DNA from 3 places in the Microbacterium awajiense genome. Region 2 is predicted to be linked to each of the others. Evidence: predicted binding sites of a transcription regulator. Region 2 holds the regulator's gene; each other region holds the start of a gene.
The links. Region 2 encodes HrcA, which represses chaperone genes, less so after heat shock. Its sites were predicted from a motif close to TTNGCACTCGNNNNNNNCGAGTGCNAA; they were not measured.
Positions count from the first base shown of each region.

Region 1: ABD663_RS13795 (Hsp20/alpha crystallin family protein) is a predicted target of HrcA. The motif match lies at 3,006-3,032, and genes of this name have one in related genera.
Region 3: groL (chaperonin GroEL) is a predicted target of HrcA. The motif match lies at 4,150-4,176, and genes of this name have one in related genera.

Region 1 is NZ_BAAAYU010000005.1:1,538,079-1,543,924, reverse strand. Features, by position in the region: gene ABD663_RS13810 (TIGR03885 family FMN-dependent LLM class oxidoreductase) at 1-40, opposite strand, end outside; gene ABD663_RS13805 (DUF2207 domain-containing protein) at 117-1,949, opposite strand; gene ABD663_RS13800 (MarR family winged helix-turn-helix transcriptional regulator) at 1,993-2,436, shown strand; gene ABD663_RS13795 (Hsp20/alpha crystallin family protein) at 2,487-2,939, opposite strand; gene ABD663_RS13790 (L-serine ammonia-lyase, iron-sulfur-dependent, subunit alpha) at 3,098-4,585, opposite strand; gene ABD663_RS13785 (VOC family protein) at 4,582-4,947, opposite strand; tRNA gene ABD663_RS13780 (tRNA-Arg) at 5,029-5,101, opposite strand; gene ABD663_RS13775 (WXG100-like domain-containing protein) at 5,184-5,738, opposite strand.
Region 2 is NZ_BAAAYU010000001.1:537,575-543,420, forward strand. Features, by position in the region: gene dnaJ (molecular chaperone DnaJ) at 1-964, opposite strand, end outside; gene hrcA (heat-inducible transcriptional repressor HrcA) at 1,017-2,057, opposite strand; gene hemW (radical SAM family heme chaperone HemW) at 2,138-3,355, opposite strand; gene ABD663_RS02660 (DUF1990 domain-containing protein) at 3,357-4,007, opposite strand; gene lepA (translation elongation factor 4) at 4,018-5,846, opposite strand, start outside.
Region 3 is NZ_BAAAYU010000005.1:1,865,535-1,871,380, forward strand. Features, by position in the region: gene ABD663_RS15395 (DMT family transporter) at 1-787, shown strand, start outside; gene ABD663_RS15400 (nitroreductase family protein) at 794-1,339, opposite strand; gene msrB (peptide-methionine (R)-S-oxide reductase MsrB) at 1,336-1,743, opposite strand; gene ABD663_RS15410 (DUF2332 family protein) at 1,829-2,821, shown strand; gene ABD663_RS15415 (DUF3263 domain-containing protein) at 2,831-3,082, shown strand; gene ABD663_RS15420 (LytR C-terminal domain-containing protein) at 3,229-3,714, shown strand; gene ABD663_RS15425 (cold-shock protein) at 3,842-4,045, shown strand; gene groL (chaperonin GroEL) at 4,213-5,832, shown strand.

The DNA.
Region 1 (5,846 bases), on a different contig from region 2:
GGATCTGTTCGTGAGAAGCGTGGAATCCGATGAACACCATGGCCCGAGTGTCACCGACCTCGCCGACGATCGACCGGGTCTTGCCCGATGCCGTCACTTCGGCTACCGCGAGTCGATCAGACTCCGCCGCCGCCCCCGCCGCCGCCCCCACCGCCGGCCGAGCCGCCGCCGCTCGACCCGCCCGATGTCGATGACGACGACGCGGTGCTCGCTGACAGCGACGAGATGCCCGACGAGAACGACGACGCACTGAAGCCGTGCGAGCCGGAGTACCAGGAGGGCGAGTTGCCGGCGCCGTAGAGGATCGCGAGTTCCTTCGCCCACTGCTTCTCCTGGCCGAACACGACCGCGTACGGCAGCAGCACCTCGTAGAGCTTGAGCATCTGGCGCGGATCATTCGGATCGACGCGCACCCGTTCGGCCCCTCTGGGCGACTGCAGCATTCGGATCCGATCGGCCTCGGCCCACTCGATGAACACCTTGAGGCCCTTGAGGTGGTCGCGCACCTCCGCACCCTTTGCGCTGAGCGGGCGATGCGCGACGAGGCCGATCGTGATGAACACCACGACCGCCGCGAGCATCATGAGAGCGATCGGGATGAGCTCGTCGACGCCGTTGCCCATCGCGAAGAATCCGAACACCCACACCAGCGCCGCCGCCGCTACCGCTGCCAGCACCGGTCCGCTGCGCGCGAGCGGCGAAACGTGCCGGCGCAGCCCATTGCCCTCCAGCGCCTGATCGGCGGCCTTCAGGATGCGCTGGGCCGCCGAAGACAGACGTGTGTCGCGCGTGCCGAACTCGAACTCCATGCCCGGCGTCATCAGCGAGCCGAACAACCCGCGCAGCAGCATCCGCCCGTCGCCGTCCGCCCGTGACGGATCGAGCAGCACGGCCTTCAGGCGCACGCCACCCCAGAACTTGCGCTTGCCCTCGACGATGCGGATGCTGCCGACCACCGCCTGTTCGAGCACCTCGGCCGGGATCGCCTTGGCCTTCTTGCCGAGCAGCACCGCGCTCTCGAGCGCATCGACACCCTGAGGCGGCTCGTACTCGGCGATGATCGTCGGGCGCCCGGGCGAGTTGCGCAGGCGACCCGCACGCGTGGCGATCCCCCACACCAGCGCGAGCACCAGCCCGACACCGGCGGCGGCCTGCGCCCAGCCGAAGCCCGACGCGAAGTACGAGGAGTCGAAGGGAGCGAACGTACCCGGTTCGAACCCCACCGCGATCGTCATCGTCTGGAACGGCAGCACATCCGTCGCGACGGCATGGGCGCCGGCTGACGTCACCGCGATCTCGCAAGGGTCCGTCGAGCCCCCGTAGCCCTGGTAGCAGGCGGCGGCACCGGTCATCGTCGCTGCGATCTCGGGGGCGACGACCAGCTGGGCTGAGACCCGCCCGAAGGGCTGCCGCCACTCGGTGCCGTTGACGTTCCAGTAGAACTCGTCGACGCCGGTGGAGTCGTCGAAGTTCCGCGTGACGTTGCGCAGCGTATAGGTGAAGACGTACGTCTGGCGGCCGTGCACGAAGTCGTCGGCCCTCGACGTCATCGAGTAGTAGCCGTCCTCCGAGTCTGCCTCGGCCGCCCGGGGTCGACCGTCCTCGTCGGTGATCGAGACCAGGCTCGGGAACAGCGGGACTCCGAGATAGCTGGCCGGGATGCTGCGACGCATCCCACGGTTCTGATCGAATTCGGGGAACACGGCGACGAAGCGCTCCACGACCCGCAGCTCGCTCGTACCGTCGTCCGCGAGCGCGAGCGTGTACTCGACGTCCATGCTGTCGAACGTGAAGTCGTCGACATCCGCGAGGGTGGCGCGTACCGCGGCATCCGGTGCGGCCGGAGCTTCTGCCGGTGCCGCGAGCGCACTGGAGGCACCCGCGCCCAGGAACGCGAACACGAGGGCCGCACCCAGACCGCGGGTCAGCCAACGGCCGATCCTCCCCATGCGGACACTCTACGATGCCCGCGATGGTCGTACTCTGGTCTGCGTGACCGATCGCCGCCTCGCCATCGACGCCTGGGAGAGCCTCTTCCGCGCTCAGCACGAGGTGTTCGCTGAGATCAGCACCGACTTCGACGGCGACGAGCTCACGCAGGCCGAGTACGACGTCCTGCTGACCGTCACGCGCGGCGAGGGCCGCACCGCCCGACTGCGCGACGTCACGGCGAACATGCTCATCAGCCAGCCCAGCGTGTCGCGCCTGGTCGACCGCATGGTCGCGCGCGGGCTGGTGACGAAGTGCGCCGACCCCATCGACGGCCGCGGAGCGCTCGTGACGGCGACCGATGACGGCGCACGTCTGTTCCGTGCACTCGCCTCGGCGCATGGTGCCTCGATCGCCGAGCGGATGTCGCAGCTGACCGACGACGAACTCGTTCAGTTGCGCGACCTCACCGCCAAACTCCGCCGCCCGCGCGTCGACGACTGCTGACACGCGGATGCCCCGCCCGAGGGAGCGGGGCGGGGCATCCGGAGAGCGCGTTACTGCTCGACGGGCTGGGGCTCGTCGGATTCCTGCGCGGTGAGAACCGGCGACGCGGTGTCGGTGGTGACCGCGACCTTGCGCGGCTTGGCCTGCTCGCTCACCGGGATGGTGACGCTGAGCACGCCATTGCCGTAGGTGGCCGAGATGCGCTCGGTGTCGATGCCCTGACCGAGGTTGAGCTGGCGCAGGAAGCTTGCGCCCTCGCGCTCGCGGGTGATCCACTTCACGCCATCGCCCGACGGGAGGGTGCGCTCGGCGCGGATCGTCAGCAGCTGGCCGTCGACGTCGATGTCGACCGAACCCGGGTCGATGCCCGGCAGATCGGCGGACAGGACGTAGTGGTCGCCATCGCGGTAGAGGTCCATCGGCATGCGGCGCGGTCCGCGGCGCGCGTCGAAGAAGCTCGAAGCGAGGCGATCGAGGTCGCGGAACGGGTCATAGGTGGCCATGTTCGTCTCCTTCTGTGTGGATGTACTGGTCTGAAGTTGAGTCATGTCGACTCAGGTATTCACAGATTAGCACTCGACCCCCGAGAGTGCTAACGAGAGATCGTTCGCTGTGAGCGAACGCGATCGTAAGGCGAGCAATACTCTCGGCGGCTCGAGGATCAGCACTCGATGACGTTGACGGCGAGTCCGCCCTCGCTCGTCTCCTTGTACTTGTGCGACATGTCGATGCCTGTCTGCCGCATCGTCTCGACCACCTGATCGAGCGAGACGTAGTGGGACCCGTCACCGCGCAGCGCGAGACGCGCGGCTGTGACCGCCGTCGATGCTGCGATCGCGTTGCGCTCGATGCACGGGATCTGCACGAGGCCCCCGACCGGATCGCACGTCAGTCCCAGGTGGTGCTCCATCGCGATCTCGGCGGCGTTCTCGACCTGGCGGTTGGTACCGCCCATCACCGCGGTCAGTCCACCCGCAGCCATCGCGCACGCCGAGCCCACTTCGGCCTGACACCCACCCTCGGCCCCCGAGATCGAGGCATTCGCCTTGAACAGCGATCCGAGAGCGGTCGCGGTCAACAGGAAGCGCCGGATGCCACGACGCCGGTTGGCGTCGGCGATCGCTTCTTCGGGCACCCCGACCGAGCCGGTCGTGATCGCCTGAGCCGCACCGAAGCCGAAGAGAGCGCTGCCCACCAGCTCGCCGTGCGGTGTGACCGCGTTGCCGACGCCGAGACCGGAATCGGCCAGGTAGCGCCACCAGTACATCGCGACGGCGGGCAGGATTCCGGCGGCTCCGTTGGTCGGCGCCGTCACGACCCTGCCGCCCGAGGCGTTCTCCTCGTTGACCGCGAGCGCGAATGCACCCAACCACTCCCCCGGCAGCTCACGATGGCCGTCGGACTCGGCTTCTTCGAGCTGTCGGCGGATCACGGCCGCGCGACGCTTCACCTTCAGCATGCCGGGCAGGACCCCCTCGGCGTGCAGGCCCGCGTCGACGCATCCCGCCATCGCGTCCCAGATCCCGTCCAGTCCCGCCGCGACCTCTTCCTCAGACCGGAGCACCTCTTCGTTGCGGCGAGCCGCCTCGGCGATCGTCATGCCCTGCTCGTCACAGAGGGCGAGAAGCTCTTCGGCACTCGAGAACGACAGCGGGAACACGGCGTGCCGCACAGCGGCCGCTTCCCCCTCGCGCCGGATGAAGCCGCCGCCGACCGAGTAGTACGTGTCTGCGGCGAGCACCTCGCCGCGGGCGTCGAGCGCCGTCAGTGTCATGGCGTTCGGATGCTGCGGCAGGCGGGTGCGCGGCTCGAAGGCGATATCGGACTTCGCGAAGGGCATGGGCAGAGAGCCGTCCAGGAGCAGATCCCGGCCCTCCGGCCAGTCGCTCCACGCCGAGCGCACGGCGTCCGGATCGACCGTGTCCGGATGACGTCCCTGCAATCCCGCGACGACGGCATCCGGCGTGCCGTGGCCGATGCCGGTCGCCCCCAGCGAGCCGTACAGCACACACGTCACGCGCGCGACCCCGGGCGATCCGCTCACACGGCGGGCGAAGTCGGCGGCCGCGCGCATGGGGCCGACGGTGTGCGAGCTCGAGGGTCCGATGCCGATCGAGAACAGCTCGAACGCCGAGACGTACGCGCTCACGGGCGCTGGAAGGCGACCAGACCCACGGTGTTGCCTTCGGAATCGGTGATGAACGCCTGCCACTCCTCGTGGTCGGCCGGCCCCAGGGTGTCGTCCTCGTGCGTGAAGATCACGTGGGGGTGGGAGACGACGTCGACGATGCCGTCGAGACGCTCGAGCGCCTCGTGCACATTGTCGACGCGCAGGTAGACCAGCGACGACGGCGCCTCACGGTCGAGCAGCAGGCGCACGCCGTCGAGGTCGAAGAAGAGCAGGCCAGGCGGATCGAACCGCGCCGCCGGCTCGCGTTCGAGCAGCACGGTGTAGAACTCAGCCGCGCGATCCAGGTCGTCGGCGTGCTGGGCGATCTGCACGAGTCCCATGCGGCTCAGTCTATGGCCGTGCAGACGACGAAGCCCCGCGGATGACCGTGGGGCTTCGTTCGGTACTGTCTCAACACAGTGCGCGCCCGAAGGGACTCGAACCCCTAACCTTCTGATCCGTAGTCAGATGCTCTATCCATTGAGCTACGGGCGCACATGCCCGGCGCGAAACGGCGCCAGGGCACCCGAGAAGCTTACCCCACCGCCGACGGAGCTGCGAATCCACGAGGGCCGCCTCAGTCGGGGGCGGCGATGGCGGCGCGGCGATGGGCCTCGAGCCGGGCGAGATCGATCAGCCGGATCGACTGCATCCGCGCCGCGCGCATCATCGCGTAGTCGGGATCGAGCTCGGGCCGCATGCCCTCGACGGCCAGCCGCCGCTCGAGATTGGCTTCCACGTCGTGCCACGCGGCATCCCTCGCCTGCTCGATGAGTGTCGCCATGTCGGCGGGGTCGTCGGCGCGCTTGCGCAGGGCGTGCGCCACCCCTCGGTACTGACGCTCACGACGGCGAAGGTTGCGGGTGTCGCGCTCGCGGTAGTCGTGCGTGCCGTCGGGGTCGGTGTAGTTGCCGCCTGCCCGTCGGCGCAGCCGCTTTGCGAGGTCGGCGGCCGCGTCCTGCTCGTCGGCGAGTGCTCTGAGCACCTCGCTCGCCTGCGGCGCGAGCCGCTCGGCGTCGAACGGCTCGTCGTTGGCGATCGCGCCGACGAGGATGCGGTTGCGCATCGTCAGCCGCGCTGCGGCATAGGCGATCGCCACGCCCTCCGCGATCGCATCCGCGGTCCGTCCCATCGACCCCATCCTCCTGAGGAGAGGCTAGCCGAGCCGAGGCCTGGGGATGACGGGCAGGCGCCGCCGTCACCGTGGGCGACAATCGAAGGATCCCCGATGGAAGGACAC
Region 2 (5,846 bases):
GCACGCCGACGCGCAGATCCCCGCGCTGCGAACCGCGCAGCGGTGTGATCCCGCGGCCCTTGATCGTGAGCACGTCTCCCGACTGAACCCCCGGACGCAGCTCGAGGTCGACCGGTCCGTCGAGGGCCTCGACGGTCGTCGTGGTGCCGAGGATCGCGTCCGGCATCGACACCTCGACGGTCGCGAGCAGATCATCGCCGTCGCGGCTGAACACGTCATGCGGCGAGACGGTCACCTCGATGTACAGGTCGCCGTTGGGACCGCCCGCCGGGCCGACCTCGCCGGAGCCGGGCAGCTGCAGTCGCAACCCCGTCTCGACACCGGCCGGGATGTCGAGCGAGACCGTGCGGCGCGCGCGCACGCGTCCCTGTCCTTGGCAGGTCGCGCACGGGTACGGGATCGTCGTGCCGTAGCCCTGGCACACCGTGCAGGGCTGACTGGTCACGACGTTGCCGAGCAGACTGCGCACCTGACGCTGCACGTGCCCGGTGCCGTGGCAGATGTCGCACGCCACGGGCGAGGTGCCCGGCTGGCAGCAGGATCCGTCGCACGTCTGGCAGATGACGGCGGTGTCGACCTCGATGTCGCGGTGGACGCCGAAGACGACGTCGCGCAGTTCGAGGGTGACGCGCACCAGCGCGTCCTGGCCGCGCTCGCGACGCGAGCGGGGGCGTGCACCGCGACCCGAGTTCGCAGCCCCGAAGAACGTCTCGAAGATGTCGCCGAAGCCGCCGAATCCAGCGCCCCCGAACGCGGACGAGTCGCCGCCGCGGTCGTATCGCGCACGCTGGTCGGGATCGCTGAGCACGTCGTAGGCGTGCGTCACGAGCTTGAACCGCTCGGCGGCGTCCTCGCCGGGGTTCACGTCGGGGTGGAGCTCGCGAGCGAGTCGGCGGTACGCCTTCTTGATCTCGTCGGTCGACGCGTCGCGCGACACGCCCAGCACCTCGTAGTGGTCAGCCACATTCGCCTTCCTGCCCGCCTCGGCGGGGATCGTGATGGATGGAGGGGGCGGCTCAGCGGCCGCTCTCGTCTTCTTCGAGCAGGCGCGTGAGGTACCGCGCCACGGCCCGCACCGACGCGAGATTGGTCGGGTAGTCCATGCGCGTCGGGCCGAGCACGCCGACGCGGGCGCGGGATCCGGTGGCGTCGTAGTCGCTGATGACGACGGATGCCTCCGAGAGCCCGAACGGCTCGTTCTCGCGGCCGATGCTGGCGGCGAGGCCCTGTTCGTCGGCCACCATCTCGCTCATGAGGCGCAGGATCGTCACCTGCTCCTCGATCGCCTCGAGCAGCGGGTAGAGGCTGCCACGGAAGTCGTTCTCGCGCCGAGCGAGGTTGGCCGCGCCTGCCATCACCATGCGGTCCTGGCGGAACTCCTCGAGCTCTTCCGCGACGACCCGCACGATCTCACTGGTCGCCGCGACCCGATCGGTCGCCGCCAGCCCCGGGTCGTCGAGGCGGGCGGCGATGCGCTTCAGCCCGTCGCGGACGGGGCGGCCCACCAGCAGCGAGCCGATCTCGGCGCGGATGAGCGCGATCTCGTCCTCTTCGAAGTCGACGCGCGTGGCGGCGATGCGCTGGGAGACCCGGCCGGTGTCGGTCACGACGATCACCAGCATCCGCCCGGCGCCCAGTTGCACGAGTTCGACGTGCGAGACGGTGGCACGCGCGAACGACGGGTACTGGACGATCGCAACCTGCCCGGTGAGTGTCGTCAGCGCGCGCACGGTGCGGGCGAGCACGTCGTCGAGGTCGCCGGGCGCCTCGAGGAAGGAGGCGATCCCCGAGCGCTGCGCTGCCGTGAGCGGCCGAAGCTCGGCGAGGTGGTCGACGAAGACGCGATAGCCCTTGTCCGTGGGGACCCGCCCCGACGATGTGTGAGGGGCGGCGATGAGGTCCTCGTCCTCGAGCATCGCCATGTCGTTGCGGATCGTCGCCGCCGACACCCCGAAGGAATGCCTCTCGACGATCGCCTTGCTGCCGACCGGTTCGCGTGTGTCGACGTAGTCCTCGACGATGGCGCGCAGAACCTGCAGCGCTCTCTCGCTGACCATGCGCCCTCCTCCTGCGTCTGGCACTCGCACGGATAGAGTGCCAATTCTACCCGATGCGCCCGGCCGCGTCCTTGAGCGACTCAGTCGGTGAGCGCCCGCACGACGGCGTCGGCAAGCAGCCGACCGCGACGGGTCAGCACGACACGCCCGCGGATCGCGGCCGCCCCGTCGATGAGCCCATCGGCGACGAGAGCGGCCACCGCGTGGCGTCCCCGCGGCTGCAGGTCGGCCACGGCCAGGCCCTCGCGGATGCGGGAGCGCAGCAGGACACGCTCGAGTTCGGCGGCCGCGGCGTCGGGCCGCTCGCGGCCCGCGGCGGGCGATTCCGCGCCCGCCAGGCGCTGGGCGTAGGCGGCGGGATGCTTGACGTTCCACCACCGCAGACCGCCGACGTGGCTGTGGGCTCCGGGGCCGAACCCCCACCAGTCCTGACCGGTCCAGTACGCCAGGTTGTGCCTGGATCGATGCGCATCGTCACGGGCCCAGTTCGACACCTCGTACCACTCGAAGCCGGCACCCCCCAGCGCGGCGTCGGCGAGCTCGTACATGTCGGCCTGCACGTCGTCGTCGGGTGCCGGCAGCTCGCCGCGGCGGATGCGGCGCGCCAACTGCGTCCCGTCTTCGACGATGAGCGCGTAGGCGGACACATGGTCGGGCTCGAGCGAGACCGCGGCGTCGAGTGACCTCCGCCAGTCGTCGAGCGACTCCCCCGGTGCGCCGTAGATGAGGTCGATGCTCACCTGCAGACCCGCGGCGCGGGCAGCCGCCACCGCGGTGCGGACGTTGTCGGGATCGTGGGTGCGGTCGAGCGTCGCCAGAACCGCAGGGACCGCTGACTGCATCCCGATCGACATGCGCGTCACCCCGGCCCGCGCGAGGCGGATCGCGACCACGTCGTCGACCGTATCGGGGTTCGCCTCGACGGTGACTTCGGCGCTGTCGGCGATGCCGAACGCGTCTGCCACGGACTCGAGCATCAGGGCCAGGTCCGAGGCGGGCAGGAGGGTGGGGGTTCCGCCGCCGAAGAACACGGTCGAGGCCGGGCGCAGCGGACCCCGGTCTGCGAGCGCGCGCCGCGCGAGGGAAACCTCGCGCACGAGCGTCCGGGCGTAGTCCTCGCGTCGGGCGCCGCGCAGTTCTGTCGCCGTGTAGGTGTTGAAGTCGCAGTACCCGCAACGCACGGTGCAGAAGGGAACGTGCAGATAGACGCCGAAGTCGGTGCGGCCGTCGATCGTCACGTCATCGGGCAGCGCTCCGTCGGGCGGAGCCGGTTCGCCCAGCGGCAGTGGTCCGCCCACGTCAGGACGGCGTCGTGTAGAGCGGCGAGACCGCGCGCAGGTAGCGCGTGAACAGTTCCTTCCGACGCCGCCGGATCAGCGCGGGAAGCATCCGGTACAGCGCGGCTGACGGCGCATCGAAGGCCCGGACGGTGAACCAGACCTCATCGGAGTCGGTCCAATCGACCATGAACGACTCCTCGCCGCTGACGACCGACCCCGCCACGGTGCCGAGGGCGTAGCCGACGCGCCGAGGCTCTTCGACGGCGAGGATGACGCGCAGCTCGGCATCGGCGCGCATCCCGGCGACGCGGCCGGCCACGCGGACCGAGGTGCCCGCGCCGACGTAGGGGGTTCCGTCCGCGTCGTACCGCAGGTCCTCGTCGACGCGGCTCGGCGCGATCGGCTTGCCTTCGGCGTCGAAGCTGACGCCCGAGTACATCGGTCCGGATGCCGGTGTGACATCGCTCAGCACGAGCCCCGCACCGCGCAGCGGAGCCCACGACAGCAGCGCGTCGGCCGCGGAGTGGAAGCGGGCCTCCCCGCTGCCGATGCGCCACGAATCTTCTGCCGGGATGCTCTTCTCCGGCGGATACTGCATGAGATCAGGCGCCTGCGTGGCGCCGACCGCCGCATAGTCGACGGTGCCGTCCTTGAAGGTGCCGCGACGCATGACCACCAGCCTACTTCGCGCCCTTGCCCTCGACGTCGCCCGAGAGGGCGGCGATGAAGGCCTCCTGCGGCACTTCGACACGGCCGACCATCTTCATGCGCTTCTTGCCTTCCTTCTGCTTCTCGAGCAGCTTGCGCTTACGGGTGATGTCACCGCCGTAGCACTTGGCGAGCACGTCCTTGCGCATCGCGCGGATGTTCTCGCGGGCGATGATGCGCGCGCCGATCGCCGCCTGGATCGGCACCTCGAACTGCTGGCGTGGAATCAGCTTTCGCAGGCGCTCGGTCATCATGGTGCCGTAGGCGTACGCCTTCTCGCGATGCACGATCGAGCTGAAGGCATCCACCTTGTCGCCCTGGAGCAGGATGTCGACCTTCACCAGGTCCGCCTCCTGCGAGCCGGCGGGCTCGTAGTCGAGACTCGCGTACCCCTGCGTCCGGGACTTCAGCTGATCGAAGAAGTCGAAGACGATCTCACCGAGCGGCACGCTGTAGCGCAGTTCGACGCGGTCCTCGGAGAGGTAGTCCATGCCGAGCAACGAGCCACGTCGCGACTGGCACAGTTCCATCACGGTGCCGACGTAGTCCTTCGGGGTGAGGATCGCCGCCTTCACGACCGGCTCCGAGACCGCGGCGACGCGCCCGTCGGGGTACTCACTGGGATTGGTCACGGTCACGAATTCGCCCGTGTCGGTGGTGACCTCGTAGATGACGCTCGGCGCCGTGGTGATGAGGTCGAGATCGAACTCGCGGGCCAGGCGCTCGGTCACGATCTCGAGGTGGAGCAGCCCGAGGAAACCGCAGCGGAAGCCGAACCCGAGGGCGACCGACGTCTCGGGCTCGTACTGCAGCGCGGCATCCGAGAGTTTCAGCTTGTCGAGCGCCTCGCGCAGGTCGGCGTAATCGCTGCCGTCGATCGGGTAGACGCCCGAGAAGACCATGGGCTTGGGGTCGGTGTATCCCGGCAGCGGATCGGATGCCGAGCGGCGGTGACCGGTGACGGTGTCGCCGACCTTGGACTGGCGCACGTCCTTCACCCCGGTGATCAAATACCCGACCTCGCCGACGCCGAGTCCCTTCGTCGGAGTCGGCTCGGGACTGGAGACACCGATCTCGAGCAGTTCGTGCGTCGCCCGCGTCGACATCATCTGGATCCGTTCGCGCGGTTGCAGCGAGCCGTCCACCATGCGGACATACGTCACCACGCCGCGGTACGAGTCGTAGACCGAGTCGAAGATCATCGCGCGCGCGGGGGCGTCGGCGTCCCCTGCCGGCGCCGGGATGTCGCGCACGATGCGGTCGAGCAGTTCCTCGACGCCCTGTCCGGTCTTGCCGCTCACGCGCAGCACATCGTCGGGATCGCCGCCGATGAGACCGGCGAGCTCCTGTGCGAACTTGTCGGGGTCGGCCGCCGGCAGATCGATCTTGTTGAGCACCGGAATGATGTGAAGGTCGTTCTCCAGTGCCAGATAGAGATTCGCGAGCGTCTGCGCCTCGATCCCCTGCGCGGCGTCGACGAGCAGAATGGCCCCCTCGCACGCCGCGAGAGAGCGCGAGACCTCGTAGGTGAAGTCGACATGGCCGGGGGTGTCGATCATGTTGAGCGCGAAAGCGGTGTCGTCGAGGGCCCACGGCATCCGCACAGCCTGCGATTTGATCGTGATGCCACGCTCGCGCTCGATGTCCATGCGGTCGAGATACTGCGCGCGCATGTCGCGATCGGCGACGACGCCCGTGATCTGCAGCATCCGATCGGCCAGCGTCGACTTCCCGTGGTCGATGTGGGCGATGATGCAGAAGTTGCGGATCTGCGCGGGTGGGGTCGCGGAGGGCTCGAGGG
Region 3 (5,846 bases), on a different contig from region 2:
CATCGTGCTGTCGGCGGCGCTTCCGGCGGGGCGGCGCGGCTACGCGTCGCTCGTCACCGGGGTGCGGCGGCGCAGCATCCCGTGGTGGATGCTCGCGGGCGGGTTCGCCGGTGCGCTCACCGTCGCCACCCAGGGGCTGGCGGTCGGACTCATCGGCGTGTCGCTGTTCACCGTCGGCGTGGTCGCAGGGCAGACGGTGAACGGTCTCCTGCTCGATCGGGTCGGCTACGGGCCTGCGGGAGTGGTCGCGGTCACGGTGCCGAGGCTGATCGGCGGCGCTCTCGCGCTGGTGGCGGTGGCGCTCGCCCTCGTCGGCGACACCGTGCAGTCGGTGCCGCTGTGGATGCTCGTGCTGCCGTTCCTGGCCGGCGCCGGCATCGCGTGGCAGCAGGCGACGAACGGGCGGCTGCGCCAGCGGGTCGGCAGCCCCCTCACCGCGACGCTGGTGAACTTCATCGGCGGCACGGTCGTGCTGGGTGTCGCAGCGACGATCGCGGTCGCCGTCGCCGGGCCGCCGGCATCCTTCCCCACGGAGGCGTGGCTGTACAGCGGCGGCGCGATCGGCGTCGCGTACATCTTCCTGTCGGCCGCGCTCGTGCAGTACACGGGCGTGCTGCTGTTCGGTCTCGGGGCCGTGGTCGGGCAGCTGGGTGGTTCGGTCGCCCTCGATGCGCTGTGGCCCGCACCGGCGGGGCCGGGGCTCGCACAGGAGGCGGCGATGGTCGCCGTGGCTCTGCTGTCGGTCGTGGTCGCCGTCGCGCCGTGGCGCCGTCGTCCCCGCGCCTAGACGCACCTACCGCTTTGCGGCGGGCATGCCGGAGACGAACTCGGCCGCGTCGACGGTGCGCACGCGCTCGGGGCGTCCGCGCTCGGGCTTGCCGCCGACGTAGAGCCAGCCCATCAGCGACTCGTTCTTCTTCAGCCCGTGGGCCTTGGCGACGGCCTTCGCACGCGTGTAGTGCCCGGTGCGCCAGAACACGCCCCACCCGGCTTCGTCGAGCAGCAGGCTCAGCATGTGGGCGACGCCCGATGCGACAGCCTCCTGCTCCCAGGCGGGCACCTTCGAGCTCTTCCGGTGACTGACCACGACGGCGATCAGCAGCGGTGCGCGCAGCGGCTTCGTCGATGCGCCCTTGTGCCCCTCGGACTTGTTGATCGCCCGGCCGAGACGCTCGCGGTCGGCTCCGCGCAACTCGATCAGCCGCCAGGGCCGCAGCGACGAATGGTCTGCCACGCGTCCGGCCGCCGCGACGAACTGCAGCAGCTCGTCGTGGGTCGGCGCCTGGTCGGTCACCTTCGAGATCGATCGGCGCCGCCGCGCCGCGTCCAGCGCACTCACGCTGCGTCGTTCGGGGTGAACTCGAGCGAGATCGAGTTCATGCAGTAGCGATCGCCCGTCGGAGTGCCGAATCCGTCGGGGAACACATGCCCGAGGTGCGATCCGCACCCCGCGCAGCGCACCTCGGTGCGCAGCATCCCGTGGCTGCGGTCCTCGATCAGCTCGACCGCCTCGGGTCGGATCGACTCGTAGAAGCTGGGCCAGCCGCAGTGGGAATCGAACTTGGTGCCGCTCTGGAACAGCTCAGCACCGCAGGCCGCACACGTGTACAGCCCGGCGCGATCCTCGTCGAGCAGTTCGCCGGTCCACGGGCGCTCGGTGCCCGCCTCGCGCAGCACCGCGTACTGGGCGGCGCTCAGCTCGTCGCGCCACTGCTCATCGCTCTTGTCGACGGCGTAGGTCATGGGTCCTCCTCGGTCACTCCCATTCAACCGCAGGGGTGCGCGATGAGTTCCCGACCGCCTGGGCGTTCGCCGGGAGAATGGAGGCGTGAGCGCCGATGACGTGACCGACCGCTATGCGCGGTTCGCGCGCGACGAGGCCCCCGGACGGTCGGCGCTGTACGCGGACTGGGCCGCCGGCGTCGCCGCAGATCCGAGCCTCGCGGCGATCCTCGCGCGCCTCCCGCAGACCCGGCGCCAGCCGCCGCTCGTCTTCGCGGTGACGCGGATGCTCGGCGCACCCGAAGCCGACTACGACGTGTGGGCGCAGTGGGTGCGCGCCCACGCCGACGAGGTCGTCGCTGAGACATCGACGCGGATGCTGCAGACCAACGAGCCGCAGCGGTGCGCCGCGCTGCTTCCGGCCCTCGCGCGCCTCGACGGGCCGATCGCGCTGCTCGAGCTCGGTGCCGCGGCGGGGCTGTGTCTGCATCCGGATCGCTACTCCTATCGCTACGAGCGCGGTCGCGAGATCATCGCGGTGGATCCGTCCTCCGGGACGTCACCCGTCGTGCTGCGATGTCGACTGACGGGCGAGCCCGCACTGCGCCTGCCCGACATCGTGTGGCGGACGGGCATCGACCTTCACCCGCTGGATGCCCGAGACGTCGGCGACCGCGCGTTCCTCGAGGCGCTCGTCTGGCCCGGCGAGACCGGGCGCGTCGAGCGGATCCGTGCCGCGCTGGACATCGCGGCATCCCACTCGACGCCGCTCGTGCGTGGCGACGCGACCGACCCCGAGACGCTGCGGGCGGTCGCGGCGCTGGCGCCATCCGGCGTGCGCCTGGTGGTGACGACGCCGGGCATGCTGCCGCACGTGCCGCGTGCGGGTCGCGAGAGGCTGATCGCCACGCTCGACGACCTCGACGCCACGTGGGTGACGATCGATCCGCCGACGCTGTACGACGCGTGGGATCCGCCCGTCGTCGCCGCCGAATGGGGCGGCTTCGCGCTCGGGATCGACCGGATGCCGGTAGCCGCCGTCGACCCGCTCGGCGCATCCGTGGAGTGGCGCGCGGGCGATCCGCCCGGCCGGGACTAGCGTCGAAGCGTGCCCCTCAGCGATCGCGACCGCGCCCTCCTCGACTTCGAGGCGGAATGGCGACGCCACGCGGGTGCCAAAGAGGAGGCGATCCGGTCTGAGCTCGACCTCGCCCCCGCCCGCTACTACCAGCTGCTGGGGCGGCTCATCGACACCGCCGACGCCCAGGCCTACGACCCGATGCTGGTCAAGCGCCTGCGCCGCATGCGCGAAGCGCGGCGGCTGGCGCGCGCAGACCGCGCGGCCGGAGACGCCGGCTGAGTGCGACCGCGGACGCCGCGTCGTCGTCCGCGAAAACCGGCGGGTAACATCGGGGGGTGCCGAAATCGACCTTCCCCCGGGATCGCTTCGACGACCTCCCGGTGGATTCGGGCCGAGTCGGCGCACATCGCGCAGAGAACCCTCGCATGCACGGCTGGGTCGTGCTGCTGTGGGCCGCGCTGGCCACCGTCGTCCTCGTCGTCGTCGGCATCTTCGGCACACTGCTGGTCTCGGGACGGATCGAACTGTTTCCGCAGCCGGCGCCGACCGCGACGCCCGCTCCCGAGGTGACGCCGGTCGTCGACACCTCGTACGGGGTGCTCATCCTCAACGCCACCCCCGAGGTCGGGCTCGCGACACAGACCAAGGATGTCGTCGTCGCCGCGGGGTGGTCGGCGGATTCGGTGCTCGCCGGCGAGGCCGGATCGGACGACTTCCCGCAGACGACGGTCTATTACCTCGACCCCGCCGACGAGTCGGCCGCCGCGGGCCTGGCCGGGGTCATCGGGGGCGCACTCATCGAGCAGAGCGACGTCTACCAGCCCGCCGGAGACCCCGACGGCACGCAGTTGACGATCGTCATCGGCCTGGACCGCACCGAGGCGGGCGCGACGCCGAGCCCCACGGAGTGATCGCGGGGCGCTGTGTTTCGCGCCGGTAAAACTTTCGATGCGGCCGTGTCAACACTTCTGATCGCCGCCTCGTCGGTGCGTGCACGCTCCCTAGCATGGGCCTGTCCCACAGCTACAGGAGATTCGCATGACCCAGGGCACCGTCAAGTGGTTCAACGCCGAGAAGGGGTACGGCTTCATCACGGTGGGGGATGGGCAGGACGTGTTCGTGCACTATTCCAACATCGACATGACCGGGTTCCGGGTTCTCGAAGAGGGCCAGACCGTCGAGTTCACGGTCGGCAGCGGGCAGAAGGGCCCGCAGGCCGAGTCGGTGCGCATCGTCGCCTGACGCCGTCGCAGTCGTGAGCGGGATGCCGGGTGGCATCCCGTTTCGGCATGCGACCGTATCCGCGGCCGCGGCTTGCACTCGATAGGGGCGAGTGCCAGAATGATTTAGCACTCTCGTTTGTTGAGTGCTAAATCCGAAAGCCCCCGTCCGGGAGGGACGACACACTTATGGCAAAGATCATCGCTTTCGACGAGGAGGCCCGCCGCGGCCTCGAGCGTGGCCTCAACACGCTGGCCGACGCCGTCAAGGTGACCCTCGGCCCGCGCGGTCGAAACGTCGTGCTCGAGAAGAAGTGGGGCGCCCCCACGATCACGAACGACGGCGTCTCGATCGCCAAGGAGATCGAGCTGGACGACCCCTACGAGAAGATCGGCGCCGAGCTGGTCAAGGAGGTCGCCAAGAAGACCGACGACGTCGCCGGTGACGGCACCACCACCGCGACCGTGCTCGCCCAGGCGCTCGTGCGCGAAGGCCTGCGCAACGTCGCGGCCGGCGCTGACCCGATCAGCCTCAAGCGCGGCATCGAGAAGGCCGTCGCGGCGCTCACCGAGTCGCTGCTGGACTCGGCCAAGGAGGTCGAGTCGAAGGAGCAGATCGCTGCGACCGCTTCGATTTCGGCGGCCGACAACGAGATCGGCGAGCTCATCGCCGAGGCGATCGACAAGGTCGGCAAGGAGGGCGTGGTCACCGTCGAGGAGTCGCAGACCTTCGGCACCGAGCTCGAGCTCACCGAGGGCATGCGGTTCGACAAGGGCTACATCAACCCCTACTTCGTCACCGACCCCGAGCGTCAGGAAGCGGTCTTCGAGGACCCCTACATCCTGATCGCCAACCAGAAGATCTCGAACATCAAGGATCTTCTCCCCGTCGTCGACAAGGTGATCCAGGAGGGCAAGGAGCTCCTGATCATCGCCGAGGACGTCGAGGGTGAGGCTCTGGCCACCCTGGTGCTCAACAAGATCCGCGGCATCTTCAAGTCGGCCGCTGTCAAGGCGCCCGGCTTCGGAGACCGCCGCAAGGCCCAGCTGCAGGACATCGCGATCCTCACGGGCGGCCAGGTCATCACCGAAGAGGTGGGCCTCAAGCTCGAGAACACCACGATCGACCTGCTCGGTCGCGCCCGCAAGGTGATCATCACCAAGGACGAGACCACCATCGTCGAGGGTGCCGGTGACGCGTCGCTGATCGAGGGTCGCGTGACCCAGATCCGTCGTGAGATCGACAACACCGACAGCGACTACGACCGCGAGAAGCTCCAGGAGCGCCTCGCCAAGCTCGCCGGCGGCGTCGCCGTCATCAAGGCGGGTGCGGCGACCGAGGTCGAGCTCAAGGAGCGCAAGCACCGCATCGAGGACGCCGTCCGCAACGCGAAGGCGGCCGTCGAGGAGGGCATCGTCCCCGGCGGTGGCGTCGCGCTCATCCAGGCCGGCCGCACCGCCTTCGAGGGTCTGACCCTCACGGGCGACGAGGCCACCGGTGCGAACATCGTCAAGGTCGCTATCGAGGCCCCGCTCAAGCAGATCGCGCTGAACGCCGGTCTCGAGCCCGGCGTGGTCGCCAACAAGGTCGCCGACCTTCCGGCCGGCCACGGCCTGAACGCGGCCACCGGCGAGTACGGTGACCTGTTCGCGCAGGGCATCATCGACCCGGCGAAGGTCACCCGCTCGGCGCTGCAGAACGCCGCCTCGATCGCGGGTCTGTTCCTCACGACCGAGGCTGTTGTCGCCGACAAGCCCGAGAAGGTTCCGGCCGCTCCGGCCGACCCGACCGGCGGCATGGACTTCTGACGCGAGAGCGGATC